Regions from separate parts of the Marinomonas sp. TI.3.20 genome, predicted to be linked through region 1. Evidence: predicted binding sites of a transcription regulator. Region 1 holds the regulator's gene; each other region holds the start of a gene.
The links. Region 1 encodes LexA, which represses DNA repair genes until DNA is damaged. Its sites were predicted from a motif close to TACTGTNTANNTANACAGTA; they were not measured.
Positions count from the first base shown of each region.

Region 2: umuD (translesion error-prone DNA polymerase V autoproteolytic subunit) is a predicted target of LexA. The motif match lies at 5,215-5,234, and genes of this name have one in related genera.
Region 3: dinB (DNA polymerase IV) is a predicted target of LexA. The motif match lies at 2,032-2,051, and genes of this name have one in related genera.
Region 4: umuD (translesion error-prone DNA polymerase V autoproteolytic subunit) is a predicted target of LexA. The motif match lies at 4,727-4,746, and genes of this name have one in related genera.

Region 1 covers NZ_JBAKAS010000020.1:14,015-22,671, forward strand. Annotated here, with positions in the region: gene V6259_RS16735 (protein adenylyltransferase SelO) at 1-896, opposite strand, end outside; gene V6259_RS16740 (DEAD/DEAH box helicase) at 921-2,291, opposite strand; gene dinG (ATP-dependent DNA helicase DinG) at 2,394-4,514, opposite strand; gene lexA (transcriptional repressor LexA) at 4,585-5,205, shown strand; gene V6259_RS16755 (hypothetical protein) at 5,258-5,524, opposite strand; gene V6259_RS16760 (DUF6586 family protein) at 5,527-5,997, opposite strand; gene topA (type I DNA topoisomerase) at 5,994-8,624, opposite strand.
Region 2 covers NZ_JBAKAS010000022.1:242-6,518, forward strand. Annotated here, with positions in the region: gene V6259_RS17155 (LysR family transcriptional regulator) at 30-1,001, opposite strand; gene V6259_RS17160 (GlxA family transcriptional regulator) at 1,302-2,342, shown strand; gene V6259_RS17165 (ethanolamine utilization protein EutQ) at 2,751-3,101, opposite strand; gene V6259_RS17170 (hypothetical protein) at 3,091-3,462, opposite strand; gene umuC (translesion error-prone DNA polymerase V subunit UmuC) at 3,485-4,756, opposite strand; gene umuD (translesion error-prone DNA polymerase V autoproteolytic subunit) at 4,756-5,202, opposite strand; gene V6259_RS17185 (hypothetical protein) at 5,518-5,847, shown strand; gene V6259_RS17190 (hypothetical protein) at 5,864-6,058, opposite strand; gene V6259_RS17195 (helix-turn-helix domain-containing protein) at 6,115-6,277, opposite strand, start outside.
Region 3 covers NZ_JBAKAS010000015.1:53,492-62,148, forward strand. Annotated here, with positions in the region: gene V6259_RS14625 (alpha/beta hydrolase) at 25-693, opposite strand; gene V6259_RS14630 (hypothetical protein) at 783-905, opposite strand; gene dinB (DNA polymerase IV) at 955-2,016, opposite strand; gene V6259_RS14640 (LPP20 family lipoprotein) at 2,360-2,977, shown strand; gene V6259_RS14645 (flagellar assembly protein T N-terminal domain-containing protein) at 2,977-4,176, shown strand; gene V6259_RS14650 (cell division protein ZapB) at 4,231-4,458, shown strand; gene V6259_RS14655 (hypothetical protein) at 4,458-4,934, shown strand; gene V6259_RS14660 (hypothetical protein) at 4,952-5,101, shown strand; gene V6259_RS14665 (ProQ/FINO family protein) at 5,117-6,091, shown strand; tRNA gene V6259_RS14670 (tRNA-Tyr) at 6,146-6,229, shown strand; tRNA gene V6259_RS14675 (tRNA-Lys) at 7,130-7,205, opposite strand; tRNA gene V6259_RS14680 (tRNA-Pro) at 7,240-7,316, opposite strand; tRNA gene V6259_RS14685 (tRNA-Asn) at 7,319-7,394, opposite strand; tRNA gene V6259_RS14690 (tRNA-Lys) at 7,434-7,509, opposite strand; tRNA gene V6259_RS14695 (tRNA-His) at 7,524-7,599, opposite strand; tRNA gene V6259_RS14700 (tRNA-Pro) at 7,625-7,701, opposite strand; tRNA gene V6259_RS14705 (tRNA-Asn) at 7,705-7,780, opposite strand; tRNA gene V6259_RS14710 (tRNA-Ser) at 7,829-7,919, opposite strand; gene V6259_RS14715 (polysaccharide deacetylase family protein) at 7,982-8,657, opposite strand, start outside.
Region 4 covers NZ_JBAKAS010000004.1:11,420-20,076, forward strand. Annotated here, with positions in the region: gene gcvP (aminomethyl-transferring glycine dehydrogenase) at 1-1,494, shown strand, start outside; gene ada (bifunctional DNA-binding transcriptional regulator/O6-methylguanine-DNA methyltransferase Ada) at 1,606-2,697, opposite strand; gene umuC (translesion error-prone DNA polymerase V subunit UmuC) at 2,996-4,267, opposite strand; gene umuD (translesion error-prone DNA polymerase V autoproteolytic subunit) at 4,267-4,713, opposite strand; gene V6259_RS05865 (CLCA_X family protein) at 4,828-5,571, opposite strand; gene V6259_RS05870 (PhoX family protein) at 5,805-7,706, shown strand; gene V6259_RS05875 (anion permease) at 7,807-8,657, opposite strand, start outside.

The sequences.
Region 1 (8,657 bases):
TGCTTTGAAAAACATCGCATGAGACAATTCAAATTCCACAAGCCTATGCCTGGCTGACGCGAAAAAGCATAGCGCCCTTCATGATCCGAATGATTACACACCCAATCAGGCTGATAATCTTCCATAAAGCCATATGGCCCATAATCAATGGTTTCGCCTGTGAAAGAAAAATTATCCGTATTCATCACGCCATGCTGAAAACCAACCGCCTGCCACTTAGCGATCATTCTAGCGGTACGCTCTACCACCTGAATCAACATACTCTCCAGAGGCGTATCAGACGCCAGACAGTCTGAGTAGTAATGCTTCAAGCAATAGTCGATAAGCTGATTTAATTCGATTTCTTTGCCTTGATAGAAGAAATACTCGAAGTGACCAAAACGAATGTGCCCTTGTGCAGTCCGCAACAACATGGCACCCGGCTCTGGTTGCTCACGATAGACCGCCTGAGAACTAGTATAAAGCGCTAGCGCTCGTGACGAAGGAATGGACATGGCGTGCATAAACTCACTGGCCAAATATTCCCTGATACATGAACGCAAAACCGCTCGACCATCACCACGACGTGAAAAAGGCGTCGGCCCTGCGCCCTTCATATGAAGGTCGTGAAGCCACCCTTGATCATCGAGAATTTCACCTAATAAAACACCGCGACCATCACCAAGTTGCGGCGAAAAGCCGCCAAATTGATGTCCCGCATAAACCATACTTAAGGAATCTTCTACTGGCTCTTCGCCACTTAAAATACGCTTAGTTTGAGGTGATTTAATATCAATGGATAAAGCATGAGCGAGCGCTTGGTTAAACTCAACCAAACGCTGCTTGAGGAGGGGTTGGATCGACGTTTTTGCATAAAACGCCTCTCCTAATCCGGCAAAGTGATGTTCTAACTTCATAGCCACTCACTTAGATAGCGATTGTTATAGTGACGTGTTAACCATGTATTCACAGCGAATACTTTCCCCAACAACCTTTTCGATTTCAGGAATTAGGAACGCATCGTCTTCACTGGCAAAGCTGACAGATTTACCCATTTCACCACCACGACCAGTACGACCAATACGGTGTACATAATCTTCAGGATCTTCAGGCAAAGCATAGTTAACCACAAGCTCAATGTTGTCGACATGAATACCACGCCCCGCAACATCGGTCGCCACCAAGACTTGAATAACACCGTCTTTAAAGCCTTTTAACGTTTTAACACGCTTATCTTGAGCCACTTCGCCCGACAAGATGGCGCAATTAATATTGGCTTTTCGAAGTTTTTCATACAAATCACGCGTTTCATCACGACGATTGGCAAAGATAATGGTTCGCTGATTACCATTGTCTTCAATCAACTTTCTAAGCACTGGCCATTTCTGCTCTGCTTCAACCGTATAAATCACCTGATCGATATTCTGGTTAGTCGCTTCTTTGGGAACAACAGACACTTCTTTCGGGAAGTAGGTCCACTGAGTCGCCAACGCTTGAATATCTTTTGGGAAGGTTGCACTAAACAACATAGTTTGACGCTTTTCTTTATGTGGCGTCATACGAATAATGCTTTTAACATCTGGAATAAATCCCATAGACAGCATGCGATCGGCTTCATCCAAAACCAAACACTCGACATGACTAAGCAATACTTTCTTATGTCGCGCAAAGTCTAATAGACGACCTGGCGTAGCGACTAAAATATCTACATTTTCAGTTTCAAGCTGCTGCTTCTGCTTCTCGTAGCTCATTCCACCGACGAGTGCGACAACATTCAAATGACAGTTAGCCGTTAATTTCACAGCCTCTTCCGCGATTTGCAATGCAAGCTCACGAGTCGGCGCGATAATTAAGCCTCGAGCAAGATTATTTGCACGCTTTTCCGTCAAAGGATAATCTAGAAAATCACTAATCATAGCGATCAAAAAGGCCGCTGTTTTACCCGTTCCTGTTTGCGCCTGACCAATCAAGTCAGATCCTTTCAGAGTAATCGGTAGCGTTTCCGCTTGAATCTCACTGCAATACTCAAATCCCATTTCTGAAATAGACTTAAGCACACGATCCGGTAAATTCAAATCATGAAAGCGTGTTTTATCCGCCACTTCATCCACTTTGAAATCATCAATAGACCATACTGAGGTACCGCTATTTTGTTTAGCACCTTCCACCGGCTTATTGATAATACCTTCAGCAGATTTATCAGAAACCCCATTGGCTGGCTTACTTTCTGCTTTAAAACGCTTGTTAGAGCGACGAGGACGCTTTGGTTTTACTGTTTGTTCTGATGTAGGTTCTGTCTTTTGGTTTTCCATATTGGAATCTATATGCTTCTTATGTGTTTTTACGTTTATGTGTCTTTGCGTGGAGTGTACCTAAATGATAAGTCTTTATCACCCCTTGCTTTTCGTAAGTTATTATTGTCTGTAAGGAGGTAGGCTATTAATTAGCTGCTGCCCATATCGTTTTGTGCGCAAGCGTTTATCCAAAATATGAATTTCGCCGGAATCTGATTCGCTACGTAGCAACCTACCCGTCGCCTGCACTAAGCGTAATGATGCATCTGGAATGGTGATCTCCATGAATGGATTCCCACCACGCTTTTGAATCCATTCTGCTAACGTTGCCTCTACTGGATCATCAGGCACGGCAAACGGAATTTTTGCGATATAAACACACGTTAAATAATCACCAGGTAAATCCACCCCTTCGGCAAAGCTAGCGAGCCCAAGCAGTAAACTGCCCTTACCATCATCAATACGCGCCTTGTGCGAATCTAAAATAACGCGTTTTGACTGCTCCCCTTGCATCAATAGAATATCCTGCAATCCGGCAGAAAGAGATTTAGCCACCTCCTCCATTTGCCGACGCGAAGAGAATAGCACTAAACTGCCTTTCTTAGAATCTACTTGTTTATCAAGATATTGAACAATCTCTTGTGTGTGCTGTTCAACCCGATTGGGTTCATTTTCCATATCAGGTATGACCAGCAGACCATTTTTCTGAAAATCAAATGGGCTTAAAACTCGCAAATACTCACTTTCGTGCGGCACTCCTGAGCGCATATTAAATCGGTGGAATTGGTTTAGGGCAGTCAATGTCGCCGAGGTAACAATAGCCCCAAAACACTTATCCCACAATTGCTGACGCAATGTATGGGCCGCTAAAATAGGTGAACCACCTAATTCAATATCCTGCTCCATACCTTGCCCTGTAACCACTAACCAGCGCGCGTTCGGTGGGTAATTCTGGTCATCGACCGCCGAGTATAAACGCCACAACTCAACACTTTGCTCTAAACGCCCCAATATAACGCCCAAAATTGGCTGCCAGGTTTCAGCAGTTTCCGGCGTCACACCCATCCCTTCGTTTTGCTTGGTTTTCTTGCATTCGTCCTGAATACTTTCAATATTATTGAAAAGCTTCTGATAGGAGGTCTGCAAACTATAGGCTAGCTGCCGTAACTCATCAGGAATAACACCAAACTCAAAACGATGCTGATTATTCTCTTGATCCAAGCCCAAGCCTTGAATATAAGGCGCTAAACCTTGCTGTGCGTACTGGATGAAATTGACAATACTTTGAATCTGTTGAGGAATTTTAAGCAACAACTGCCCTGTTAAGCTAACGTCATCGGTCAACTCTTGCTTTAAGTTCACTAGATTTTTTTCGAGCTGTCGCAACCAGGTAATACTTTGTTGCAAACGAACCTCGTGACGGAAATGGCCGATTGCCTTATCAGGCAAATGATGCCCCTCGTCGAAAACATAAATAGTTTCTTTCGGCGGCGTTAAAATTGCCCCACCACCAAGCGATAAATCAGCAAGCACTAAATCGTGGTTGGCAACAATCACATCCGCGTCTTCAATTTCACCGCGCGCTTTAAAAAACGGGCACGCAGAGTAATTAGCACAGTTGCGGTTAGTGCACTGCTGATGATCCGTAGTCAAGCGGCGCCAATCTTGATCCCTAATAATGCCAGACCAATTATCCTTGTCGCCGTCCCACTCACCCTTAGATAAAGCAACATCCATCTCTTGATAAAGCGCGGTGTTAATATCATCAGATTGAAGATGTTGTTCAAACAACCCAGCAAACATATCCTCTATACCTTGCTCTTCAGAACTCAGAAAACCTTCCAAGTTATTCAAACAAAGATAACGCCCACGCCCTTTTGCTAAGGTATATTTGAAACTTAATTCGGTATGCTCTAACAGATCAGGCAATTCTTTATGGAGAATTTGTTCTTGCAAGGCTACGGTTGCCGTTGAAATAATCAACTTTAAGCCACGCGCTTTTGCAATTGGAATCGCAGCCAGACAATAAGACAGTGTTTTACCCGTCCCCGTCCCCGCCTCAACAACGGCCACATGCTTTTCGTCTAACCGCTCACCTTCGCTCCCTTGCTTTATATTTCCCAAAGTACGGGCGATTGTGCCGATCATCTGACGCTGACCAACTCTAGGTTTATGGGACTTTGCTTCCAGCGAGGCTCGGTAAGCAAGGTGAATTTGTGTTTTTAGTTCATCTGAAAGCATTTAATTTATTGAGTATCTTGAATAATGCTGTATATAATAACAGTTACTGTATAAACAACCAGATGACGCTATGATTAAATTAACCAACAGACAATCTGACGTACTAGAAACCATTCGTGAATTTATTAGCGAAACAGGTTTTCCTCCAACTCGTGCAGAAATAGCCCATCGCCTAGGGTTCAAATCTCCCAATGCCGCTGAAGAACATCTAAAAGCCCTCGCTAAAAAAGGGGCCATAGAAATGCTTTCCGGCGCATCCCGTGGCATTCGCCTGCTTGAAGACCCTGCTTTAGCAGAAAAAGCGGATGCCGGATTACCCGTTATTGGCAAGGTCGCTGCTGGGTTTCCAATTTTGGCCCAAGAAAATGTCGCGTCTCATGTTAATGTTCCAGCCGCGATGTTTTCACCTAAGGCGGATTACCTTCTTTCCGTCTCTGGCACTAGCATGAAGAACATAGGCATCATGGAAGGAGACCTACTTGCTGTTCATAAGACGACAACTGTTCGTGACGGCCAAATTGTTGTTGCTCGAATAGGCGAAGAAGTCACTGTTAAACGATTTTTCCAAAAAGGCAGCTTAATTCGCTTAGTACCGGAAAATGAAGACTTTGACGATATCATTGTAGATTTAGAAAGCGAAGAGTTTGCTATTGAAGGACTTTCAGTAGGCGTCATACGCCAAACTATTTAAATCAGAACCTTCAGCCGAAAAGCCAAAAGGCGAAGCAAATGCTTCGCCTTTTTTAATGCAATATTTTAGGCCTTACATCCATATCTTCTGGATACTCCATGTCATCACCAAACGTTTCTTCTTCCGAATAAACAAAATCAATCCCTGCATGAAACATGCATTTTGCCAGTTCAAAATAACGTTCTTTAAGATAAGACTTAGTATCATCAGAAATTGTTAATGTTGCCAAGGGCTCTGCATTCTCGCCCTCTTCGCCAGCTGGACGCAATACAATATCGCCATTGTCCAGCTCAATAATTTCTAGATAGGATTCTTTCATATTTAATACTCTGAGGATTCTTCTCTAAAACGCAACACCAACTCCGTTAGCTTAGATAAAAACACATTAACCGATGCACCGTCATCGCCGCCACGACCAATCAAGTTTGCTTCATTGGCTTTAACAAACATGGAAGAGCGGCATTCAAATTGAACCAAATAAGCTTGCTCTAATTGATTTAGCCAAGAACCAGATTGCAAAGATAAGTCATGCAGTTCGACTAATACCGGCACGACAACATCTTTATCTTTAGCTTCTTTCAACAAACCGTCAAGTTGCAAACCAGAGGTTAGTTGGTAAGCCAAACCAACCTCCTGTAGCAATCCATTCAACGCACTGCGCAAATGAAAGATTGCGGCCCCTTCCAAACTTGCGCCAAGCCAAGAACCTGCATCTTCTTGACTTTGTCGAAGAAAACGGCGTGCTGAATCCAACTTTTGATTGGTTAAACTCGCTGGAGTTGCAGCACTCATTTCTTTTTCTTACCTTCTTCAACGACCCATTGCTTACCAACATAATAGGCTTTCCAACCCGTTGGCTTACCTTCTTCTTCAGTCATCACATACTGCTCTTTCGTCTTACGACTGTAACGAATAATGGTCGGACGACCTTCGTTATCCATAACTGGAGCATTAGAGAAAAAGTGATATTTAGGATCGATCTGCTCCATGTAAGGAAGCAATTCTTTCACCAGCGGTGCTCGAGTTTCTCGCTTACGCGGAAACTGACTAGCCGCTAAAAACAAACCCGTTGCACCATCACGTAAAACGTAATGATCTTCTACTTTTAAACAAGCTAGGTCAGGCATCGGAACTGGGTCCATCTTAGGTGGCGCCGCTTCCCCGCTCTTCAAAAGCTTGCGAGTATTTTTACAATCGTCGCTGGTACAACCAAAATATTTGCCGAAACGGCCTGTCTTAAGCTGCATTTCTGAGCCACATTTATCACACTCAAGTACAGGACCATCGTACCCTTTGATCTTAAATGTACCCTCTTCCACCGCATAACCAGAACATGTTGGATTGTTACCACACACGTGTAACTTACGGTGTTCATCCATCAAATAACTGTCCATGGCAGAACCACAAATATCACAACGTCGCTTATTGATCAGCGCTTTTGATTCTGCTTCATCGTCATCTACAGCAACTGCTTCATCACCACGAGTAAGGTTAATCGTCGCTTTACAACGCTCTTTTGGTGGTAACGCATAGCCAGAACAAGACATAAATACGCCTGTACTAGCAGTTCGAATTTGCATTGACCTTCCGCAAGTAGGACAAGCAATATCGGTTGGTGTTGGCTCATTCAGCATCATCCCATCTTCAGGATCTTCTGCTTTGGCTAAGACAGCACTAAAACCATTATAAAAAGCATTGAGTGCTTCAATCCAGTTCTCACGACCTTCTGCCACTGCATCCAACTGCTCTTCCATTTGTGCAGTAAAGCTATAGTTCATGAGGGAGTGAAAGCTATCCACCAATCTTTCAGTCACAATATCGCCCATTTTTTCAGCGTAAAAGCGACGATTCTCTACTCGAACGTAACCACGATCTTGGATAGTAGAAATGATTGATGCATACGTAGAAGGACGACCAATACCACGTTTCTCAAGCTCTTTTACTAAACTGGCTTCACCAAAACGCGCCGTTGGTTTAGTAAAGTGCTGCTCTGGCAATAATGCTTCTAGAGTGAGAGTCTCACCTTTAGCAACATCTGGAAGAATATTGTCTTCGCCTTTCTTAACCACACCTTGCATAGCACGAGTGTAACCATCAAAGCGTAAAATACGTCCTTTGGCTTTAAACTCATACTCACCACTTGTTACAGTGACAGTCGTAGATGTGTATTGCGCAGGCGTCATTTGACACGCCATAAACTGAGCACGGATCAATTCATAAAGACGATGCGCGTCTTTTTCCATGCTTAACAAATCTTCTTGGCGCACACTAACATCAGAAGGACGAATCGCTTCATGGGCTTCTTGAGCCCCTTCTTTACTGCTGTAGCGAATAGGTTCTTCAGGTAAGTATTTGTCGCCAAATTTCTCAGCAATATATCCGCGTAGCGCCTCTACAGCCTCTAAACTCAAGTTAGTTGAGTCTGTACGCATATAAGTAATGTAACCACCCTCATAAAGGCGCTGAGCCAACATCATGGTCTTTTTAACGCCATAACCAAGTCGAGTACTCGCGGCTTGTTGCAAGGTAGAAGTTATAAATGGTGCTGATGGCTTACTGCTTGTCGGTTTATCTTCGCGATTACTTACTAAGTAATCGGCATCTTTCAAGCGAGCGAGATGCTCATCAGACTGCTCCTGACTCACAGGACGGTATTCTTTGCCTTGATATTTTGCTGCTGCAAATTTGATCGTATCTTTCGCTGGCGTTGTTAAATTCGCATCCAACTCCCAAAACTCATCAGGAATAAAAGCGCGTATTTCTTTTTCACGTTCAACAATCAAGCGTACTGCAACTGATTGAACGCGACCTGCGGACAAGCCACGAGCCACTTTTGCCCACAACAATGGCGACACCATAAAACCAACAACACGGTCTAAAAATCGACGTGCTTGCTGTGCATTAACACGATCCATATCAAGTTCGGATGGCGTTTCAAAAGCGGCTTGTATGGCTTTTTTTGTAATTTCGTTGAACACGACACGCTTATAGCGGCTGTCATCACCACCGATGGCCTCACGAAGATGCCACGCAATAGCTTCACCCTCTCTATCCAAATCGGTCGCGAGATAGATGGTATCGGCATTTTTGGCAAGACGTCTTAGCTCTTCAACCACTTTTTCCTTGCCCGGAAGCACTTCGTAGTGCGCTTCCCAACCATTTTCCGGGTCAACGCCCATTCGAGAAATAAGCTGCTGTCGAGATTTGCGGCGTTTATGCTCAACCTTCTCTTCTGGGCTCATCTTTCTCGTCAAAGCGGCTTGTTTTGCTCGCTCCTGCGGAGTTGATTTTGCTGTTGAACCTGTCGGCAGGTCTCGAATGTGTCCCACACTCGATTTCACAACATAATCGTTGCCTAGGTATTTATTGATGGTTTTCGCCTTAGCGGGCGATTCCACGATTACCAGTGATTTTCCCATTGAACTGTGTAAGCCTTATTTAAGTACGTCTGC
Region 2 (6,277 bases), on a different contig from region 1:
CACTCAAAATGAAAGGAAATGTTTTATAATCAACTAATTAAGCTGGTCGGTTCATCTTTGACTATTTCGAGGAACCAACCCTTAAAAAGATCTAATATTTTTCTATTCCGATGATTCTCAGCATAAGTTAAGTAATGCATTTTCTCTTTGTAAGATAACTCAGATGCACCGACTCTAACCAACAAACCTTGTTCTACAAGATGAGCAACTAGGTGATTCCATCCTAAACAAACACCTTTATGACTCAAGGCCATCTGAATGATCATATTGTAGTCATTTGCATTGAATAGCTGTAACTTTTCATCGATTGCCAACTCTGGGTTCAAACTATTAAACCACACTCCCCAATCAACATGTTCAGCTACTTGAGAGCGCCCATATGGACTTAAGTTTAATAGCTGAGTTGCCCTTAGCCCCTCTAGCTCTGCTATCTCCGAATGCTTTTGTAGGAATAGAGGAGAACAAACTGGGTAGATCAGATCAAAAAAAAGAGGGATAGATTGATAACCTTCGCGAGGATCCATTATTTTGTTGATAAATACATCTGGATGCACACCCGGTTCAATATGCAAAAAGTCACTTGTCGTAACAATATTGATATTAATATCAGGATATTTAGATATAAAGTCAGGGAGACATGACGAAAGCCACAAAGATGAGAAAGCGGGTGAACAGCAAATAGTAAGTTCTTTATTAGCTTCTTCGGTCGCTTTTATCCTTTGAGCTGCTTGCGCAATATTCACAAATGAAAGATAAGCAGCATCATAAAAGATAATACCGGCCTCAGTCAGCTCTACTGCTCTTCCCGCTCTTTTAAACAATGCAACACCTAATGACGCTTCAAGTTCTCTAATTTGCCGACTTATTGCCGCTTGCGTAACGCAGAGAGCTTCCGCTGCACGGGTAAAATTTTGATATTTCGCTGCAGCAACAAAAGACTTTACAGCCCTTAACGATGGCATTTTCACAAGAATTTGATCAGGTTCAACATACTTAACCATGCATTATTCCTATTAGTTATAACGTATATCTTAATTAACTAATCTTAATCCATTCAATTCGTCGAAGAAATAGGGATTGCCTATAAACAATCAGCGTTTGTGTTCTGTAGACTTCGAAGCACAGCTTAACTTAAGGAATAGCCCACTTCGTAGTTTAATTATTCTATAGCGACAAATGATAACAGGATGTTATCAATTTTTCTAAAAATTACTCATTTGACTCAACTTAGCTAAAAGGTAAAGGTACTAGGGTAAAAAATTTATTCCAATAAAAACCATCATAAAAGCGACGAGAAAATTATGAGAAGCACAAGCTCACAAAACGACCAAAAAAAGTATTCAGATGCGCAACATAGACCATTCATTAAAGAAAGCACTGCTTCACCAATAAAAATAGCATTCCTTCTTTTAGAAAATTTCTCAATGGCCTCTTTTACATCTTCTGTAGATGCTTTAGTAACGGCAAATTTGCTATCCGAAACCTCAGTTTTTGAGCTCAAGAAAATTGGTATAAACTCTATATCTGTTGACAGTGATATTAATATAAGCGTATCTACAGATTTGACTTTAACCAATCAGATTAACGCTGAGCTATTTCATTTTGACATCTTAGTTGTATGTGGTGGTTATCGTTGCAGTCTAAAAGAAAATCCTATTGTTTCTTCCTATATATCAAGCGCAGTAAAAAAGAAAATTTTCTTAGCATCTTTGTGGAATGGAATTATTCCTATAGCAAATGCTCGAGTCATGAATGGAATGATCTGCGCAGTACATCCAAACAATCATTCTTTCATGAAGGAAAAATTCTCTTCAATATCCGTAACGAATCAGACTTATGTAATTGGTGAGAGTATAGCAAGCAGCTCTGGAGTAAATAGTGCTCAAGAAATGATGCTACATTTAATCGAAAAGTTCACCGATAAAAATCTTATAAAATCAATTAAACAAGTATTGAGCTGCGATAAATCTCCTAGTTCATCAAATGCATTTGAATTTTATGACTATCATTCACATAGACTACCTAGATCACTTAAATTAATATTAAAGCTCATGAAAAATAATATAGAAGAGCCTCTAAGCATCGATGATTTAACCGAATATTGCTGTTTGTCAAGAAGACAAATCGAGCGCTTATTTAAGCAGCACCTAAACAAAACTCCTTCCAAACTTTATTTAGAAATTAGACTTAAACATGGAAAAGATTTACTCATACAGTCTAACGAGAGCGTTACAAACATAGCTTTAGCAAGCGGATTCGTAACAAGTAGTCATTTTAGCAATCGTTTTAAAGAACTTTATGGGATGAGCCCTCGTTCAGCTAGAAAAAACTCTGGTTATTAGTTATAAAAGATGCAACTACGTCTTATCCACTCTGACATGGTTGCATCTTTATTGACCGCAAATTCAGATAATAAGTGCACAACTCATGGTTGAGTGTGGCAAGAGATGAACTGCCCATAGGTGGTATTCTAATGTCGCCAAACAATTAGAGTATGACCATGAGCTACAAGTCCAGTAAAAGCTCTATCTTAAAATGACAACAAGCTTGCTATACTATTTTCTCTTGGAGATGCTGAGACTGGATCAGATTATGAAGTCTACACAGAGTCAGCCCGTCTCAATAGCAGTTACAACATCCAGAGCACTTTAATCGCTAAAATGGCATTTTTTTGGCGTAATATTGATGAACAACGAAAGTCAGAACAACATAGTCTGACTTGTTCGTATGCTCTAAAGGCTTAAAGATGGTTAGGATAGTCCATGTAATTCTTTCCAGTTACCTGGATAGACAGCATAAAAAATTTTAGCTTGCCGACCTTCATACTTGAGCTCCGTACCCTCCGATATCCAGATTATATCTCCGGCTTCTCCTTCAATAACACCATCTTTAGTTACCAGACGAAATACGCCATCAACAACATAAATAACTTCATCATACAATACCGTCCAACTGATAGAACAATCATCAAAGTAAGCTACACCAGCTCCCATTGTTGTGCTAAGGTCGTTACTAACAGCCCTTGCAACACTCGCTTTTCCAGGAGGCCCTCCTCGATGAATATGAGTGAGGCTATTTCCTTTGATTAATTTAGCAGACATATCTTCTCCGACATTTTAAATGAGTTTTAACTAGACTTCTGAACCGCTCAAAGGCCAAACGTACAGGAACACCGATACGCAACAATGGTTTAGCAGGTAATCGGGAAGGATTACCTGATACGATCTTAATACTATCTAGGAGATCAGATTTTATTCCACAAGCCATGTCAGCAAGCATCATGCCAGAATATGTACCACGCGCCGCGCCAACGCTTTGATCACAGCAAGATGTAAAAATATCCTTTTCCACTTCACCAAAGTAAGTTTCAAAGTTTCCTGACAAGCTACTCGCCCCTCCCCAAGTATATTCAAATTTTAAGTCTGTTAATTGCGGATAACGCTCATCAAAAGCTTTAGTCAATTTGAATTTTCTACACTTTGAATCAAAAAACCTTTGGCAACTCCTCCCACCTAGTCGTGTATGCTGGCGATAGATGTTCTCGTTTCATTGACCATTGTGGTGACACACCTTGCGAGGCAAAAAAGACGTTACCCAGGCCGCTGTGATTGATTTTGTCCACGACGCTCATTAGGGCTTTTGAATTGGTTTTCGTGTTGTCTGCTCGAAATAAATCTTGTTGTAAGGCTCCATGTTCGTAGAAGTCTGTCAGCATCACCCCACCTTTGGCATAGCGATAGCCTGTCCGATACATACGACGAAACAACACGTCGGCCACTTCTAATAAATATCGTGTGTCGTCAGTTGGATTGGGGAGTTCTGCAGATAACGTTTTCGAGTACTGCGGTTCGTTTGGAATAAAGGGGCTGGTACGGATAAACACACTCACAACGCGACAAAGGCGTTTTTCCCCACGTAGTTTCTCGGCGGCTCTGGTTGTGTACTTGGCGATGGCTTCCCGTAGTTCGCGCTTCTCCGTCACTTTATGACCAAATGAACGACTACAAATAATTTGTTGTTTAGTCGGCCTGACTAACTCTAAATCCAAGCAAGACACACCATTCAGCTCTCGAATAGTTCGCTCTAACACCACAGAAAACTCACTACGAATTGATTTAGGATCGGCGTTAGCTAAGTCCAACCCAGTATGAATCCCCCTCTCCTTTAGCTTTGCCGTAGTACGACTGCCAACGCCCCACACATCACTCACGTCAACCAATGCAAGCAAACGCTTTTGTCTATCTGAGTCCATCAAATCCACGACCGAACCCGTCGCTGGGTATTTCTTTGCAGCGTGATTAGCCAACTTAGCCAATGTTTTGGTGGGAGCTATACCAATCCCCACTGTAATTCCTGTCCACTGATCAACCTTAGCTTTTATTCCCTTACCAAACTCCAGCAAATCCGGCACATGATTAATACCGGTTAAATCCATAAAGGCTTCATCGATGGAATACACTTCCAGCCGAGGTGCTTCCTCTTCTAAGATCGTCATTACCCTATTCGACATATCCGCATACAAAGCGTAATTCGATGAAAAACACACAATCCCATGCTGCTTTATCTCTTCCTGAACCCGAAACATCGGCACGCCCATCTTAATACCCAGCGATTTTGCTTCTTTTGAACGTGCAATGACACAGCCATCGTTGTTAGACAAGACAACTATGGGTGTGCGTTTCAAATCAGGTCGAAACAACTTCTCACAACTAGCATAAAAGTTATTGCAATCGACTAAAGCAAACACTGTTTGCATCAGCCACGCTCATACTTACGAATCACACTGGTTACTACACCAAAAACCTCGAACTCTGACTCTTCTGTTATCACAATGGCTTTATAAGCCTGATTTCTAGGACGAAGAAGCACATTAGGTTGTAACTCCAAGGTCTTTACAGTCATTTCTCCATGAATACAGGCAATTACGATATCACCATGACGAGCGGTTAATGACTTATCTACCAGCAAAACATCACCTGATAAGATACCAGCTTCAATCATGGAGTCACCTTGGGCACGAACATAGAACGTAGATGCAGGGCGGGAGACACAAAACTCATTAAGGTCCAACGTTCGCTCAACAAAATCTTGCGCCGGAGAAGGAAACCCAGCTGACACAGAATCAGCATAAAGCGGAATTCGCAGACTATTTGCCGCGATAAATTCCGACGATTCAGATACACCTAAATAAGTTACACGCATAATTCACCAATATACTGTATGGATATACAGTATATATTTAGAGAGTACGAATAGCCAAGTGAATTCTCGCAAGAGGATAAATCCCAAACTCTAAGAGAAAAATTAGGGAATCTACTCTAGGCAAACTGCCAGGATACTCCAGAGTTAGTGACAGGCAGTCCATCAGGGCTACTGATTATGCTGATATTAGCCGTTTGAATAACTTGAATTGGCATTTTCTTAGCTCTATTGATAGGTTTACGAGATAGCCTTTGTAATGGAAACTATTGCAATCGACAGTCCAAATACTCATAAAGCGAAGGAGCCTAAATAGAAATGAATGAACACCAGAAACTCATAAAAACCCTTCATATAGCCCAAAGTTTCGGTATTACTAGCATCAATCAGATGATTTTCTTTCTAATGATCGCCAAGGAAAAAGAAGCGGCTCTTTCCGTTCTCGACCTAGCCTCTACTCATGACGCAACCTCTGCTGAATATAAATTCGCCTTAGGACAATTTCGAAAGCTTTCTTCAGGGAGTAAATATCGCTCTAGTGATGGACTAGGATTAGCAGAGTACGCAGACTCGGGCAAAAATCGGAGAATAAGACTGACAACCAAAGGCAAGCAACTACTAAAGCAGCTGGATGACACGATTTTTTGATGGCTTTTCCCCTGCTCTACCCTCCGCTAAAAATAGCGAAACATCCCAGCACTTTGAGTGAAATGATAAGTAGAACAGCCAATTTCAGAAAAGTCGTATCATTTCTCAATTCAACGAGCCTAAGCGTTATGTCTGCCGCTGAGTTTGCCTTGACTGAATCTGCTCCTGCTTCTAGTAATGCGCTATAAAGACCTTTATCACCTTCTTTCATAGCTTACCCACTGCTTAGTTATTGGAAATGAAAACAGTTAACAAATAAATTCAAAGCTATTCATCTTCGTGAACATACTCTGCAAGTTCGTCTAATCCGCACTTAAAATAAGCGCATAACTTATCCAAATTATCTGTCACTGTACTATAACCTTTGTGGTTAATCATCTTTGACAAAGTCATACGGTTAATCCCCGTTTCTTTGGCAACCTCACCAATC
Region 3 (8,657 bases), on a different contig from region 1:
TAACCCTCCTCCAACTCATAAGACTTAAGACAGGCGAGCCATTAACCACGCTGAAATGTCCTGAATTTGCTCAGGGCAAACCGAATGCGGCATATTGTAAACTTGATACTCAACTTGAAAACCTTGATCTGTGAGAACTTTTTTCGCATCTAACGCTAAGCTAGGAGCAACAACAGGATCTTGCGAACCATGGTGAATTAAGAAAGGCGTATTGCCATTTTTACAATCTGAAGCTAAGGGCACACTAGCCTTATTTGCAAGGTAAGTAGATAACGCCATAACGCCTGCCAATTTTCGCTGAGACGTTAAAGCGAGTTGATAAGCAATAACGCCACCTTGCGAAAAGCCGGCAAGAATAATCCGAGACGCATCAATTCCTTTCGCGATTTGATCTTCTATAAGCGCAGATATTTGTGAACAGGATTCTTCAATGTTTGCCATATCTACTTTACGCTCTAGCGTCATTTCATAGATATCATACCAAGCTCGCATCTCCATCCCCCCATTTACAGTCACTGGACGACGAGGGGCATGAGGGAAGATAAAGCGCCAATTTTGATCAGAAGGAATAGACATCGCCGGCACAATAGACTCAAAGTCATGCCCATCTGATCCTAAACCATGTAACCAAATAATGGCGGCATCCGGCACTTCTGACGTTTCAACTAGCACATATGGCAACAAATCTGTCATTATTTACTCCAAAAAATAGGTCCGAAAAAATAGGCTATAGCGTTACGCAATAACCTATTATATCGACAATCATTTGTTGTAGATAACCCTTAATGCTCTACAGGAAAACGAACCTGAGTTACTTCTTGCTGATGATTAAGACGAAACGCTACATCTGATCGTTCTGGCATGGTCAATATTAGGTGTCGAGTAAGACATTCGTAATATTGCACAAATCGCTTCCACTATAATAATAATCAAAAAGAGGCTTATTTTTAACCTTCAATCAAATGACATGTCGAGTTGGCGGGGTGCTAGAGAAGCCAAACGATAACCTACCCCAATAAGGCGTACAGGCCTTGATTGACGTTGGTAAGCTTGTTTTAAAAGAGAGGAAAACACCTCTTTTGAGAAAGAGCTTTGGATAGATTGCTCTATGGTTGTTTGCTTAAAATCGTTGAATTTTAGCTTGAGATAATACTTATTAATTTGAGACTCGAAACCTCGACCAGCCATTCGTTTGTCTAGACTGTCTAATAACTCAGGCAATTGCGATAAGCAGGCCTCTAAAGATAAAAGATCTTCAGAAAAGGTATGTTCAACTGAAACGCTCTTTCTCTCTCTCGAAACTTGCACAGGACGACTGTCTATCCCCATTGCATATTGAGATAAGCGAAAAGCCATACTGCCAAAGTTCTTTTGTAAAATTGAAAAATCAATATTCTGCAGGTCTGAACAAAGAAAGACCCCCAAAACCCCTAACTTTTCCTGAGAAACCTTACCAATTCCCGAAATACACTTAACAGGTAACTGCGAAACAAATTCAAACTGCTGAGCGGGAGTAATGGTTGTTAGGCCATTCGGTTTTTGCCAATCACTTGCGACTTTGGCAATAAATTTGTTTGTTGCGACACCAGCCGAAACCGTGATGCCTATTTGTTCAACAACCTGACGTCGAATCTGCTCGGCAATTCTAGTGGCACTTCCTTGATAAGCGCCTGAATCAGTCACATCAAGATAGGCTTCATCTAATGAAAGCGGCTCAATAATGTCTGTGTATTGACGAAATATGGCATGCATTTGCCGCGAAGCAAGTCGGTATTTTTCCATATCCCCACTAACAACAATCAATGAAGGGCATAAGCGCTTCGCTACTGCAGTTGGCATTGCAGAATGAACGCCAAAAGAGCGAGCAATGTAATTCGCCGTACTCAACACCCCCCTCGTCTTTGATGAGCCACCAATAGCCAGTGGCACTTCTCGCAAACTGGGATCATCACGCATTTCAATAGCTGCATAAAAGCAATCCGCATCAATATGGATAATTTTTCTCTGTCTAGACATAAGAGCACTTAAAAATACTGTACAGAAACACAGTATAACGTTCAAATTATTAAAACAGCAAACACCAATAACACGCCGCAAACAGTGCTGACCGAGAAAGCAAAAGGAGGAAATATAGATAAAGTATAGATTTCCCAAGAAAAAAGCAGAAATATCCCTATTTACACCGGCAAACATGGACGTTAACAAGCAAAATAGTTTACATTTTGTGTCAGGATTATTCGCTATTATAGGCAGTGGCCTACTTTTTGCTTCTTCATCAGCTTAAGTAGAAATTTCGCCAAGCAGAATTAAACGATATTTTATGCAAAACAAGATAAGGACTTCCATTGGGGACGCCATTATGACACTAGTTTTTAAATTTTTTTCCATCGCCATAATGGGCATTGCTCTTGCGGGCTGTCAAAATTTGTTTCAAAAAACCGGAGAAGACTGCACGACTGTTGGCCCTTGTAATGGCAACACCGTGGACATGGGTAACGGCAATGCGCTTAATTACCAAAACCAAAATCAAGTTACGCGAGCAATAAGACGCGAACCTATTATTATCAATGCCACTGGCTATGCTGCCGTCAGTACAAGCAAACGATTCTCCAAATCTCAAGCACGGCTGATGGCATTACGCAGCTCCACATTAGATGCTTATCGAAACCTTTCCGAACGGGTATACGGCTTGAAACTTGATGGATCAAGCTCGTTAAGCAACATGGTTTTACAACACGATGAGTTACGTTCTTATATCGACGCCTATCTCGTTGGCGCTAAAGTCGTTTCACAGCGTGAACATGAAGATGGCACATTTGAAACGGTTGTTGAAATGGCGCTTCAAGAAAACTTTCGCCAGTGCGTAAGCTCACCCAATAACATCTCTAATGACCCAAGATGTAAAGCTCACCAAGACTATCGAACAGTTGATGCCTCTAGCCCAACACCCACCGCCAATTTCTATACGATTGAATAATGCCTTTAATGCTTAAATTTATTCTATTCGCCACACTGTCTTTGCTCTCCATTGCGCCTACTTTTGCTCAATCTGTAAAGGCGACTGGAAAAGCCATTATCTACAACGATGACATTGACGATGCCCGCTATCGAGCAACACAAGAAGCGATCAAACAGGCAGTCCTTCAATCAAGTTCAAGAGTAAGCGTCAATGATCGCCTGAAAAATGGCGATCTGGATTCAGACATTCAAATACGCAGCTCAGGACGTGTTCAGCAAGCTAAGATCATCCACGAAGAGCGTAAAGGTGATTTTCTTACCGTTATCGCTCGCGTCAATGTCACTCCCGACTCTCAATGTAGTAATGGTGCGACTAATTATTATGAAAAGTCAGTTGGCATCATAGGCTTTCAACTTCAAGACCCGGAACAAGCCAGCCTTGGAAGATTAAATAATATATCTAGAGAGCTACCAAAAGATCTCGCCAATGCCATTAACAAACAAGGTTTTCTTCGCGCCCTAACTGCTACCAACGTTGCCCTTTACCCTGATTTAATAAATGCCCCTTCTTCAATGACTTCCGAAGGTAACCTAACAAACGTTACCCGTATCGGACAACAGTTAGGGGTACAGTATATAATTGGTGGCGTCATTCGTGACATTAGCCCACTTTATCTAAGAACACCTGATAATTTAGAGGCAACACCGTTAGAGAAAGACAAAGCAATACAAAAGGAAAGAAATTTTGTATTGGATCTCTATATTTATGATAGTTTCAGTGGCGCACTTCTTTTCCAAAAACGCTATAGTGAAATTGGCAACTGGGACATTTCAGATAATGCTAGAATAGGTTTTGGTAGTGCTAAGTTCTGGACCATACATTATGGTAAAGTCGTACGTGAAATATTACGAGAAAGCGCGATTGATACCAGTGAAAAACTACGTTGCCAACCATTTATTGCTAATATATTTCGCACCGAAGGGAACCGCATACACATTGCCGCTGGCTCTTTATCAGGCATAAAGCAAGGGGATAAATTTAGCGTTTACCGTCGCTACGAAATTTTCAATCAAAACCAAACAGCTCAAACACAACTGAACAATGCCAATATCAATGTTACTATTAAGCAAGTTCAGCCAAACTTCTCCATCGGCGAATTGGCGGTAGATGCGCAGATATTAAATGTTCAGCAACAAGATGTTGTAATTGCTTGGTAATTTTTACTATAACGCTATTTATAAAGCGGTTTTATATACTTTTAGGATAAAAAAATGAATAACGAACTACTTCACCACCTAGAACAACGCATTAACGAAGCCGTAGAAGAAATTTCATCTTTACGTCAAAAAATCTCTGAGCTAGAAATGCAAAACTATGAAATCAGCGAAGAGAAAAGTGAGTTAGAAAACACACTTAACCAAAAAAATGAACAACAATCGAATTGGGAGTCTTCCTTATCCCAGATGTTAAATCGTCTTAACCAGCTGGATAATAAATAATGAAACCCATCATTTTTGCCACTTTAGTTTTTTTCTGCGGGAGTACATTTGCCGACGAAGGACAAATTGCGAGCTTGCTAAACTTTGAAGCAACCGCAACACGACCATCAACAGATAACGAAACCGGAAGCACAACCTCCGTAGTGAGCACTATGATGGAGTTCACAACGCCTTCTAATTTTTCTATTTACGGTGGTTTTTCCTTCGCATTAGGAGATAACCCAGAGAGCTCAATTGCTCTTGGCTCACGCTACTACAGTGCTACACCTGCTTTTCAATTGATTCCAGGTGTGCCAATGTGGTCGTATCTGGGTGCCGGCGTCTATTTTTTCGACAAAACTGTTTACTATCCTGAAGCAGGTTTTCGCATAGCGACCTCTAACACCAGCCGATTAGACGTATTTGTTAAACTTTTAAACAGCAGCAGCCCTAAGTATGATCAACATGTAATGGTTGGTGCAGGCCTTACTTTCTAAGCTGAATGAAATCAATAATGACTTTAGCTCTTTGCTTCTTGCCTGCACTTGCTTATGTTTGGCACAAAAGTAACCCAGCTATTTCGATAGTTCAGCCGAATGATACTCAACGGCAAGAAATGATTGGTGTAAAAAACACACCTCTTATTCCATTAACGCCGTTATAGAATTGAGCCTTGTGTATGGAACAAATAATTGCCAAACTCGAAGCTGAAGTCGATCAGCTTATCGAAAAGCTAAAAGCTGCCAACGAGGAAATAACGAAGCTAAAAAAAGAGGGTATAAACACTCTCGACAGTAGCGCCTCAATGGACCTTTTAAAAAACATGGAATCGCGTTCAACGGAAGATCAATTGCAGTTATATATTGAAGACTCTTTAGATCTTCTTATTCCGGCCGAAACCATTAAAAATGCAGCATCAAAAAGTGACGTAGAAGACCAACTAAGCTTTGACTTGCTGCACTCTCTTGCTGAAACCAGCATCACAACCACGACAACAGAACAGACTGATTACATGACAATACAACAACTAGAGCTTAACGGCTTGCCAGACGTACTAGATGAAACTCAAGTGGCAGCAACAGTAACCACCGATGTACAACCAGCAAGTGAAAGCACGCAAGAAGCAGCGACACTGACGCCAGAGCAAAAAAAACGTCAGAAAAACCAAAAAAACAACCGTCGCCTGATCAAGATGCTAGAAGACCGTTATCCAAAAGCGTTTGATTGGAACCAGCCTAAACCCCTGAAGGTCGGTATAGACAAAGACATGGTTCTTGATGATGACTTTAACGTCAGCAAGCAAAAACGCGCCTTAGCCGCTTACACACGCTCTGATCGCTATAAGAAATGCTTATTAACAGGCCAACCTCGTATCGATCTTGAAGGGACTCCTGTTAGCAACGAGCCCGCATTGCCTGACTCTATGATCCCAAAAAAGGAAAAGGCTACGTTTAATCGCCCTAAAAGCGAAAAACCACAACGCCCGAAAGCAAAACCTCAAGCGAACAATAGAGCAAGCCAAAAGCCAAAGAACAAACCAAACAATAAATCCCAAAACACTCAGACCGTTCAAAAGCGCCAGGATGATGCCTATGACAATCTGTCTCCTGAAGAACGCATGAAAGCGAAACTAGAAAAACTTCTTAAGAAATAAGAAAAAAGTGTTTACACGGTAAAGCGTGACGTATAAGATACGTCGCGCTGCTGTGGAGGGGTTCCCGAGTGGCCAAAGGGAGCAGATTGTAAATCTGCCACGAAAGTTTCGGTGGTTCGAATCCACCTCCCTCCACCATTAGCGCTTTTCCTTATAGATCAATTCTTTATCTATAATTAAAAAATCTTTTTCAAGATTTATCAAGTATTTTCATTCTAGAAAAACACCTCAAAACGTTATCCACAGAAAAACACAACCAAACTCAATAAGCAAAAACTGAATAACCTACCCGGTTAAGCACAAGCTTATCCACAAAAAACCCATTTAAAGCCAATTAACACTTCAAAACAAACAAATCCACAAGTTACCCACACCAAAGCAACGTCAACCCAAAAGCCCTCACAGCGCCACAGAAAGCAAAATAAACACCATACAGCCATAAACCAGCAACACTTGACCTTGCGGGCTGGAATACCCAAAGAAGAGCGAGCATCAACTTGAGACTTGGCGCCTCAAATGCGAATTAAAACCAAAACAACAAGTGATGCTATGTAGCCGAAAGAAATCACTCTAATCACACTTGTCTCGCATGATGAGCTTTATCAGCACAATGACAATTGTGCTGCTCTTTTTTATAAGCACTCCAACCCACACACACAAAAACAAACAGCCTGTCTTGAACGAGATCATTATGCTCAAGGCAGTACCTTCATAGCAAAGCACCACCCGTCATTTCGACTTTAACCGATGATTGAAGTTAAATACTCTCCAGTTACCGGCCGCCCTTTTTTTTACAAACACCCCAGCCCACAAAAAAACAGACAGCTTGTTTGAACAAGACGATAGACGATAGACGATAGACGATAGACGATAGACGATAGACGATAGACGATAGACGATAGACGATAGACGATAGACGATAGACGATAGACGATAGACGATAGACGATAGACGATAGAGTTTGAAGTTATCTAGAGAAAGATCAAGGAATTAAATAAGAAAAGGAAGAATAAAATTGATAATGAATTATGAGAAGAATGGTGGGCCGTACTGGATTCGAACCAGTGACCAATTGATTAAAAGTCAACTGCTCTACCAACTGAGCTAACGGCCCGCTCATAATTTCTTTCTTTAACACATAAACCTAATGGTCGGAGTAGAGAGATTCGAACTCCCGACATCCTGCTCCCAAAGCAGGCGCGCTACCAGACTGCGCTATACTCCGATTGGCTCCTCGAACTGGACTCGAACCAGTGACCCAATGATTAACAGTCATTTGCTCTACCAACTGAGCTATCGAGGAATGAATCAGGTTCTACAGAGTTAGAATCTGTATGATAGTTGGTGGGCCGTACTGGATTCGAACCAGTGACCAATTGATTAAAAGTCAACTGCTCTACCAACTGAGCTAACGGCCCGACTATCAGAGTAATGGGGTGGACGATGGGGCTTGAACCCACGACCGCCGGAATCACAATCCGGAGCTCTACCAACTGAGCTACGCCCACCATTACTAGGTGACGATAAAATTAATGGTCGGAGTAGAGAGATTCGAACTCCCGACATCCTGCTCCCAAAGCAGGCGCGCTACCAGACTGCGCTATACTCCGATCTGGCTCCTCGAACTGGACTCGAACCAGTGACCCAATGATTAACAGTCATTTGCTCTACCAACTGAGCTATCGAGGAACTAATTTTATCTTTGCTTACAACACAACAACCTTCCTAAAAGGAAGATGGCGGAGGAGGAGAGATTCGAACTCTCGGTAGGCTATTAACCTACGCCAGTTTTCAAGACTGGTGCATTAAACCGCTCTGCCACCCCTCCGTTGCGAGCGAGGTGTATAATACTGATTTGAGATTTCAGTGCAACATCTTTTTGAAAAAAAGTTAACTTTTTCCCACTTTTTCTATTACATAGCCCTGATCTGCCCCTGGACGGATCCAAACATTGGAATACCAGTAATAATGCTTAGCGCTGTAATCCGGCATAGTGCAGTTAATTCGCCCTCGTCCTACGCCAAATGCCTTGGGTGCAGTGACAACCACTTCGTTCTTTTTAATCCAGTTCAATGATGCCTTACCTTGCCCTGATACATAACAAGCTAAATCTTTCAGGCGATACTTACCCGGTTTAAAGGTTAAACGAATAGACACGGGCTTATCAGTCGCAAAATCCCCACCACTGTCTTCATTAAGCAGAGGCATAGGCTTCGACGCCAACTTCACCTTTAACGTAGATAACTTAGCAAAACGCCCAGAAGCAGGAAAACGCGGCAGGTCTTCAAAATCAGAATCCGCACTGACGACTCCAGACTGTTGACCAAACGCCATAATGCCTTTCTCTTTCATCATCGCGCGTATCGTACCGTCTGACTCGCCATAGGGATAAGCCAGCATTTTTGGAGAATGACCTAGCTGCTTATTCAGCACAGTTTCTACGGTGTCGACTTCATGTGACATCCGAGCCAACCATTGATCATAGGTTTCATCTTCCGCTTTGCGCAGCATATAAGGGTGGCTGATCGTATGATTGGCAAACACGCCACCAGACAACTCCATCTCT
Region 4 (8,657 bases), on a different contig from region 1:
GCTGCACTATTACGCCAAGACGCTATTTTAACGCACCCAGTATTTAACTCTCACCATAGTGAGACTGAGTTGATGCGCTACATGCACCAACTTGAAGTGAAAGACATTGCGCTTAACCAAAGCATGATTCCGCTTGGCTCTTGCACGATGAAGCTGAACGCCGCGTCTGAAATGATTCCTGTGACTTGGGCAGAATTTGGTGGCATTCACCCGTTCGCACCAACGGAACAAGCCGCTGGCTACCACGCATTGCTTACTGAATTGATCGCTATGCTGTCAAAAGCAACAGGCTATGACACAGTATCATTGCAGCCTAACTCAGGTGCCCAAGGAGAATACGCGGGTCTTATCGCCATTGATAAGTACCACAAATCTCGTGGTGACCACGGTCGTAATATCTGTTTAATCCCAAGCTCTGCACACGGTACTAACCCTGCTTCTGCGGCATTGGCTGGTATGAAAGTCGTCATTGTAAAATGCGACGAAGATGGCAACATCGACCTTGTGGACCTCGCTGCCAAAGCAGAAAAACACGCAGCTGAACTAAGCTGCATCATGGCGACTTACCCATCCACACACGGTGTATTTGAAGAACACATCCGTGAAGTGTGTGACATAGTGCATAACTTTGGCGGTCAAGTGTACATCGATGGCGCCAACCTAAATGCCTTGGTAGGCATTGCGCCTCCTGGTGCGTTTGGTGGAGATGTGTCTCACCTTAACCTACACAAAACCTTCTGCATTCCACACGGTGGTGGCGGTCCTGGCATGGGGCCAATTGGTGTCAAATCTCACTTAGCGCCTTTCTTGCCGGGTCATGCTGTAGCACCTGTTATGGGCATGCAAGAGCAACATGGTGCTGTTTCTGCTGCGCCTTATGGCAGTGCAAGCATTCTTGTCATCACTTGGATGTACATCAAAATGATGGGCGACCAAGGGCTGCGTGATGCGACCTTTAATGCCATTTTGAATGCTAACTATATTGCCAAGCGCCTAGGCGAGCATTACCCAGTGCTGTACACAGGCAAAAATGGCACGGTTGCTCACGAATGTATTATCGACATTCGCCCGCTAAAAGCAGAGTCCGGCATTAGTGAAGAAGACATTGCAAAACGCTTAATGGATTTCGGCTTCCACGCTCCGACCATGTCTTTCCCTGTAGCGGGCACCTTGATGATCGAGCCAACGGAATCTGAAAATCTAGAAGAGCTAGATCGCTTCTGTGATTCGATGATTCAAATCCGCAACGAAATCAGCCGTGTACAAGATGGCGAATGGCCAGTGGAAGACAATCCATTGGTTAACGCACCACACACAGCAGACTCTTTGCTGGATATGGAATGGACTCACGCCTACTCTCGTAAAGACGCGGCCTACCCACTTCCTTGGATAAAAGCGCGCAAATACTGGCCACCAGTGGGCCGCATCGACAACGTTTACGGCGACCGTAACTTGTTCTGCGAATGCCCACCAATCGACAGCTACGAAGACTAAGTTGCTAACAATTAAATCGTTAGCTGTTAAGTCATTCGTCGTCACGGTATAAAACAAAAAGGCGACCCAGATTTGGGTCGCCTTTTTTAATGTTTATAAATTTAAAGGCATCTAGATTAATTGCGTTCGTTCTTGGTGGCACTTTTCTGTGTGTTTCTGTTCTTTTTTCAGCAATAACTGTTTTCGTTCTAACCCCCAGCGGTAGCCCCCTAAGCCACCGTCGCTTCGTAACACTCGATGACAAGGTATCAACACCCCGAGCAGGTTTTTTCCGCAGGCAGTGCCCACTGCCCGCACTGCGTTAGGGCTGTCGATGCGCTCTGCTACTTGCTTATAACTCATCACATCCCCTTCTTTAATGCTCAACAAAAATTGCCAGACTTTCATTTGAAAAGCCGTGCCTTTAATGTCTAACGGCAAATCCGGTCTAGGCGCACCAAGACTGACATGCTGATCTAGGGCTTCCATCCAGCGATCGAGCTCAGGACTTTCTTGTGCTGATGACAGCATCAATTCCGCATTAGGGTATTCCTTGTGCAGTGCCGTCACCAGCTCACTTTCAGTGTCGCCAAACTGAACACTACAGACCCCTTTATCCGTCGCTGCCATTATCATTAACCCCAGTGCTGTTTTACGGCACGCGTAGCTAATACGCTCTCCTTTACCACCAGTTCGATAAACCTTTGGGGTCATACCTATATGGCGATCTGCTTCGCCATAGACTCGACTAATAGAACCAAAACCCGCACCGTAAATGGCATCGGTTACCGCGTCACCGTTTTTAAGGGATTGCTTGAAACACCGCAAACGAACCGCATCTTGATACGCTTTTGGCGAAATAGAAAAAGCTTCTTTAAACAGCCTTTGCAATCTTGAGGCGGAGACACCAACAACCTCCGCCAAACTTGAAAGGGTTATCTTCTCATCAGAATGGGACTCAATATAGCGAGCGATTTCAACCAACTGGTCGGTACGAGTACCTTTATCGACAAAATAACAACGTTTGCAAGGTCGAAATCCGGCCAACATAGCAGCATCAATGTCCGCAAAAAAACGCACATTTTCAGGCTTAGCCGCCTTAGTCGGACAAGAGGGCAAGCAGAATACCCCTGTGGTGATCACACCATAAAGAAATTGCCCGTCAAAGGCTGGATCTCTTTCCGCTATGGCTTTTTTCATCTCAGTTTCTGAAGGCATTGGCATGATGGCTATCTCGATTAAACAATTGAACGGCTTAATAATTAAAGAATTGAGTTGAATCTATTGGTTACATTTCAGCATTTTTTAATCCGCGCAACCATCTGTTTATTGCTAACTTATTTGATTGCGTTGTCGGCCGAACAGAAAACGAGCAATATAGCGGAAAAGATCTGATCAAAAAAACAAAATACTGTATATTTATACAGTATTTAATAAAGCCCCACAAAAAGCCAAGTTTTACGAAGCCCTCCTTCCCAACCGCTTATGTGACGCACCCCAAAACATCAAAGTGACATTCGCATCAAAAAACCTTTGGTAACTCTTCCCATCTGGTTGTGTACGCTGGCGATAGGTACTCTCTCTTCATTGACCACTGAGCTGACACGCCTTGAGAGGCAAAGAAAACGTTGCCGAGGCCGCTGTGGTTTATTTTGTCCACGACGCCCATCAGGGCTTTTGAATTGGCCTTATTGGTTGATGGCCTAAAGAGATCTTCTTGAACGTCACCGTGTTCGTAGAAATCCGCAAGCATCACGCCAGCTTTTGCGTAGCGAAAGCCTTCTTTATAAAGTTGTTGAAAGATAGCATCGGTTACCTCTAATAAATTTCGTGTGTCGTCCGTTGGGCTGGGTAACTCTGCCGATTGAGTTTGTGAGTATTGCGGTTCACTGGGAATAAACGGACTGGTACGGACAAACACGCTGACCACGCGACAAAGGCGCCGCTCGCCTCGTAGCTTTTCGGCCGCTCTGGTGGTGTATTTGGCGATAGCCTCACGCAGCGCTTGCTTGTCTGTCACCTTGTGACCAAACGATCGACTACAAATGATTTGCTGCTTGGTTGGCCTTATACTTTCTAAATCCAAACAAGAGACACCATTCAATTCACGAACCGTGCGCTCGAGCACAACCGAGAATCCAGCTCGTATTTCTTTTGGGTTCGCATCGGCCAAGTCTAACGCAGTATGAATGCCCTTTGCTCTCAGCTTCTCAGTGGTCCGTCGACCAACACCCCACACATCACTCACATCGACCAGCGCCATCAATCGTCGTTGTCGGTCGCTATCCATCAAATTCACGACAGACCCAGTGGCAGGGTATTTTTTCGCGGCATAATTGGCTAGCTTTGCCAGTGTTTTAGTCGGCGCAATGCCAATACCCACCGCAATCCCTGTCCATTTGTCTACTTTGGCTTTTACCTGCCTCGCGAAGGTGAGTAAATCCACCACATGATCCACACCAGTTAAATCCATAAACGCCTCATCAATGGAATACACCTCCACTCGTAGCGCCTCTTCCTCAATGATCGTCATCACCCTATTCGATAAATCCGCGTACAAAGCGTAATTCGACGAAAAGCACACAATGCCGTGCTTTCTTATCTCGTCTTGAATCTGAAAGACCGGCACCGCCATTTTCAACCCCAGCGCTTTCACCTCCTTAGAACGCGCTACCACACAGCCGTCGTTATTCGATAACACCACCACAGGGGTATGTTTCAGATCGGGTCGAAACAGCTTCTCGCAACTCGCGTAGAAGTTATTGCAATCGACAAGCGCAAAGACAGTTTGCATTAATGACGATCATACTTACGAACCACACCCGCCACCACACCAAAGATTTCCAGCTCGGATTCCTCGGTAATAGGAATCGCCTTATAGGCCTTGTTCTTTGGGCGAAGCAATACGTTTGGCTTTAACTCCAGCATTTTTACCGTCATTTCCCCATGAATGCACGCGATCACAATATCCCCATGGCGCGCCGTTAACGACCGATCCACCACTAACACATCGCCCGACAGGATACCCACATCGATCATCGAATCCCCCTGAGCGCGCACGTAAAACGTCGCAGTTGGGTGAGCCACACAGAACTCATTTAAGTCTAAGGATTTTTCGACAAAGTCCTGAGCAGGCGATGGAAAACCCGCCGACACAGAATCCACATAAAGCGGAATTCGCACACTGTTACCAGCAATAAAAGAAGCAGACTCTGAAACACCAAGATAAGAAACACGCATAGGTCATCCTAAATACTGTATATATATACAGTATAGTTTCAGAGAAGACGAAAGACCAAGCGAATTTTTGTGAAAGGCAGGATTTCTGATGCTTCGGCGAGAAATGAGGCGCAATTAACTCTGTTGTCGATGTAGCGCAGCCCCAAGCCTTGAAAAATAGGCTTTAAAAGCAGCGCTTATGTGTTCACGCTGCTCACCTTGTGGGTAGAGTCCGGCTTTGGCTTCGTCTGAATAGCGACTGCCTTTCACAAGAAAACGACTTTGGGGCTTTTCATCTTCAATAAAGGCTTCAAAGGCTCTGGCGCACAATTCTTCTGGCTTGGCGTAATAGACAATATTTAATGTCTGGTCTGTTCGTTTCGAAGCATCAAACAGCGCACTTGGCGCGGTTCCCTGCGCATTGAGCATAATCACTTTAAAGCAATTTTCTAATAGTGTGTTTAGCGGATGAGGCTGCATCTTAGTCGCGGTTAACCAGTTGGATGAGGCAAAAGATTGCGCGCCCAAAACAGGAAACATTTTGTCCCCCATATAATGATCGAATGCGTGGTACCACTCGTGCGCGAGCGAACCCGCTCCGGCATTTTTTGCTAACGCTAACTGCCGTGTGGCTGGCATATAATGGGCCGCCACGCCGGGGCGTCCACCTTTACCAAATTGAAGCCCTAGGGTGCCACGCAATGAAATCAGTGTTTCAGGCCCCTGCAGCACGTCCATCAAGTCGCATAACGCTTGATAAAAATTCACTGCCGCTCGATCGCGCTCATCAGGTTTTACCCAGCGACCCATTTCAATACCACGAAAATCAAATTGACGACGAATCATCACAAAATTAGGCCGATCAAACTCCGAACTCATGTACAAACACCCAACATATTATGAAATATATCCCGCTAGATTATCACACCTAGCGCGCCCTCTCTCTTTTCTAACTCTCAGACTATTTCATTGATCTGACATAAAAAGATCATTTTGCTGTCACGAAAGCGTCATGGCCGACGTGATTTACTGCACCGGCAGTTATGAACCACTACTTTTGTGCTTTTTACTTTATTACGGGCAAACCCTGAATACAGAAAGGAATAATAACCATGAGTCAGTCAATTGATAACACCCGTCGCCGAATGCTGAGCTTTATGGCTGGCGCGCCATTGCTACCACTAGCTGGTGGCATGTTTAGCGCGAAAGCGTTTGCAGAAAACATGACAGAGGCGCCTTTATCTTCCGTCAGCTTTGTTCCTATGACAGCGCCCTCTCTTAGTAATCCCGCTGCCATGGCCACCGCTTACACCAACGCCGCCATGCAGTTGAAATTTGAAGATGGCTCTAGCCGCTTAGTGAAATTGGATTATCACGCTTTCTTTGTATCGGGTGACCGCGTGCCAGATGGTCAGGGCAATACACTCGTTGCGGGTGGTTATTATGATATCAATAATAAACCCATTACAGATCCTACTTTTAATAATCGTCAGTTCTTCTCTGACTGTCCCGATGGTTCTAGCCTACTGACCGTTAAAGACGCAAAGGTCGCTGGCGTATACGGCAACCACGTTTTTGCCGTGGTGCAGTTTGAATACACCAGTCGCGATGGCGCTGGCAATGAAATGTACGGTCGCCTACCTTCTCCTGTTGCCATCCTGACCTTGGATCAAAATCCAGAAACCGGTGAACTAAAGCTGGTTAAATACCACAACGTAGACACTTCAAACGTTGGCGGTTTGTGGATCACCTGTGGGGCGAGCTTGTCTCCTTGGGGCACCCACCTTTCCAGTGAAGAATATCAGCCAGATGCTTCAGACCCAGATAACAAACAATTCAAAGCCTACAGCAAAAATTTATTTGGCGATGAAAACAAAGCCAAACCTTACAACTACGGCCATATGCCAGAAGTTACCGTTAATAAAGACGGTACTGGCTCTGTCATAAAGCATTACTGCATGGGACGACTTTCTCACGAGCTTGTGCAAGTCATGCCAGATGAGCGCACCGTATTGATGGGTGACGATTTCACCAACAGCGGCTTGTTTATGTTTATTGCGGACAAACCACGCGACCTGTCAGCCGGTACATTGTACGCCGCAAAATGGCATCAAACGTCTGGCAAAGGACCGGGCGCAGGCAACCTAACGTGGATCAAGCTCGGCGAAGCAAACAGCGACGAAATCCAACGTCTTGTAGACGCCGGTATCAAATCAAGCGACATCATGGAAATCCATAAAAAAGACCCTAAAGACGCCAGCTTCACCAAGATTGGCTACAGCGGAAAAACCAACTGGGTAAAATTGAAACCTGGCATGGAAAAAGAAGCCGCTTTCCTAGAAACTCACCGCTATGCGGCTTTGATTGGCGCGTCTCTAGGCTTCACTAAAATGGAAGGCACGACCGTTAACATCAAAGATAAAAAAGCCTACTCGGCGATGTCTTACATCTACAAAACCATGACAGATGGCAGTACAGACATTCATGTAGAAGGCCCAAAAGCCGGTGCGGTTTATGAACACACACTAACCGGTGGTCAAAAAGACAATCATGGCCACGCCATTGACAGCGAATGGGTATCGGTTCGTATGGAAGCGCCAGCGAACTTGATCGGTGAAGACCTAGTGGTGCCTGATGCACTTGGTAACACGGCGCATGCAGACCGCATTTCCAACCCAGATAACCTTAAGTATTCTGAAGCATTGCGCACCTTATTTATCGGTGAAGACAGCGGCAATCACGTGAATAACTTCTTGTGGGCGTATAACGTTGACAGCGGTGAACTAGCGCGCATTTTATCTACCCCAGCAGGCGCAGAATCAACCGGCTTGCACGCCGTCGATGAACTCAACGGCTGGACTTACATCATGAGCAACTTCCAACACCCAGGTGACTGGAGCAGCCCACTGCATGATAAAGTAAAAGACGTATTAGACCCGTACATTCGTGCCAATTACAAAGATCGTTACGGCGCAGCGGTTGGCTACCTAACCGGCATTCCTAAATTGTCGTAAGGTAAACAAAGCATAAAAAGGGTGACCTCGTGGTCACCCTTTTTATTGAATCTATTGTTAGCCAGTTACTGTCCGTCATTAACCACTGACTGTATTGATATTACCAATACCCTAAGACTTTCCACCAAAGTCCACCAACGATTCCCCAAACGGCTAAATTCACGACACTCATAATAAAGCCCATGATCCACCAATCTTCCATGGAAACATAGCCTGACCCAAAGATGATGGGCGATGTGCCGGTGGCATAATGAGTCAAAGACATCATTAAAGAAGATGCTCCCGCAAGTAATAAACCAAGATATAAAGGCGGTGCGCCTAGAGCCAACCCAGCGGCATAAAAAGCGGCAAACATGGCGGTGATATGAGCGGTCGTACTGGCAAAAAAGTAATGCACATAAAAATACACCGCGACTAAGATGACGACAGACACTCCCCAACTCAGATTGAATTGCTCAATATTGCTTTGCACCACGGTCGAGAACCAATGCACCAAGCCAAGCTTGTTTAAAAAAGTAGCCATCATCACCAAAGCGGAAAACCACACTACTGTGTCCCAAGCGGATTTTTCTTTCAGTACATCCTCCCAACTCAAGACGCCGCTAATCAACAGCACAGACAAGCCTAAAAAAGCCACCGCCGTCGTGTTTACCGCAAACTCAGGACCCAATAACATGGCCGGCACGCCAGCCCACAACAAAAGCAGCAGCGCAAATACCGCTACCATAACTTTTTCGCCGTAACTCATGACCCCCATCTCTGCCAACTTGGATTTTGCGTAACGACTGGCGTCTGGCGTACTTTTGATTTCAGGTGGATAAATGGCGTAAATCACTAAAGGCACCAAGGCTATACACACCAACCCTGGCAACAAAGCAGCCAACGCCCAAGTTCCCCAAGAAATACTAATACTGGCTCCGGTCGCATCGGCAATCAGTTTTACAATAAGAG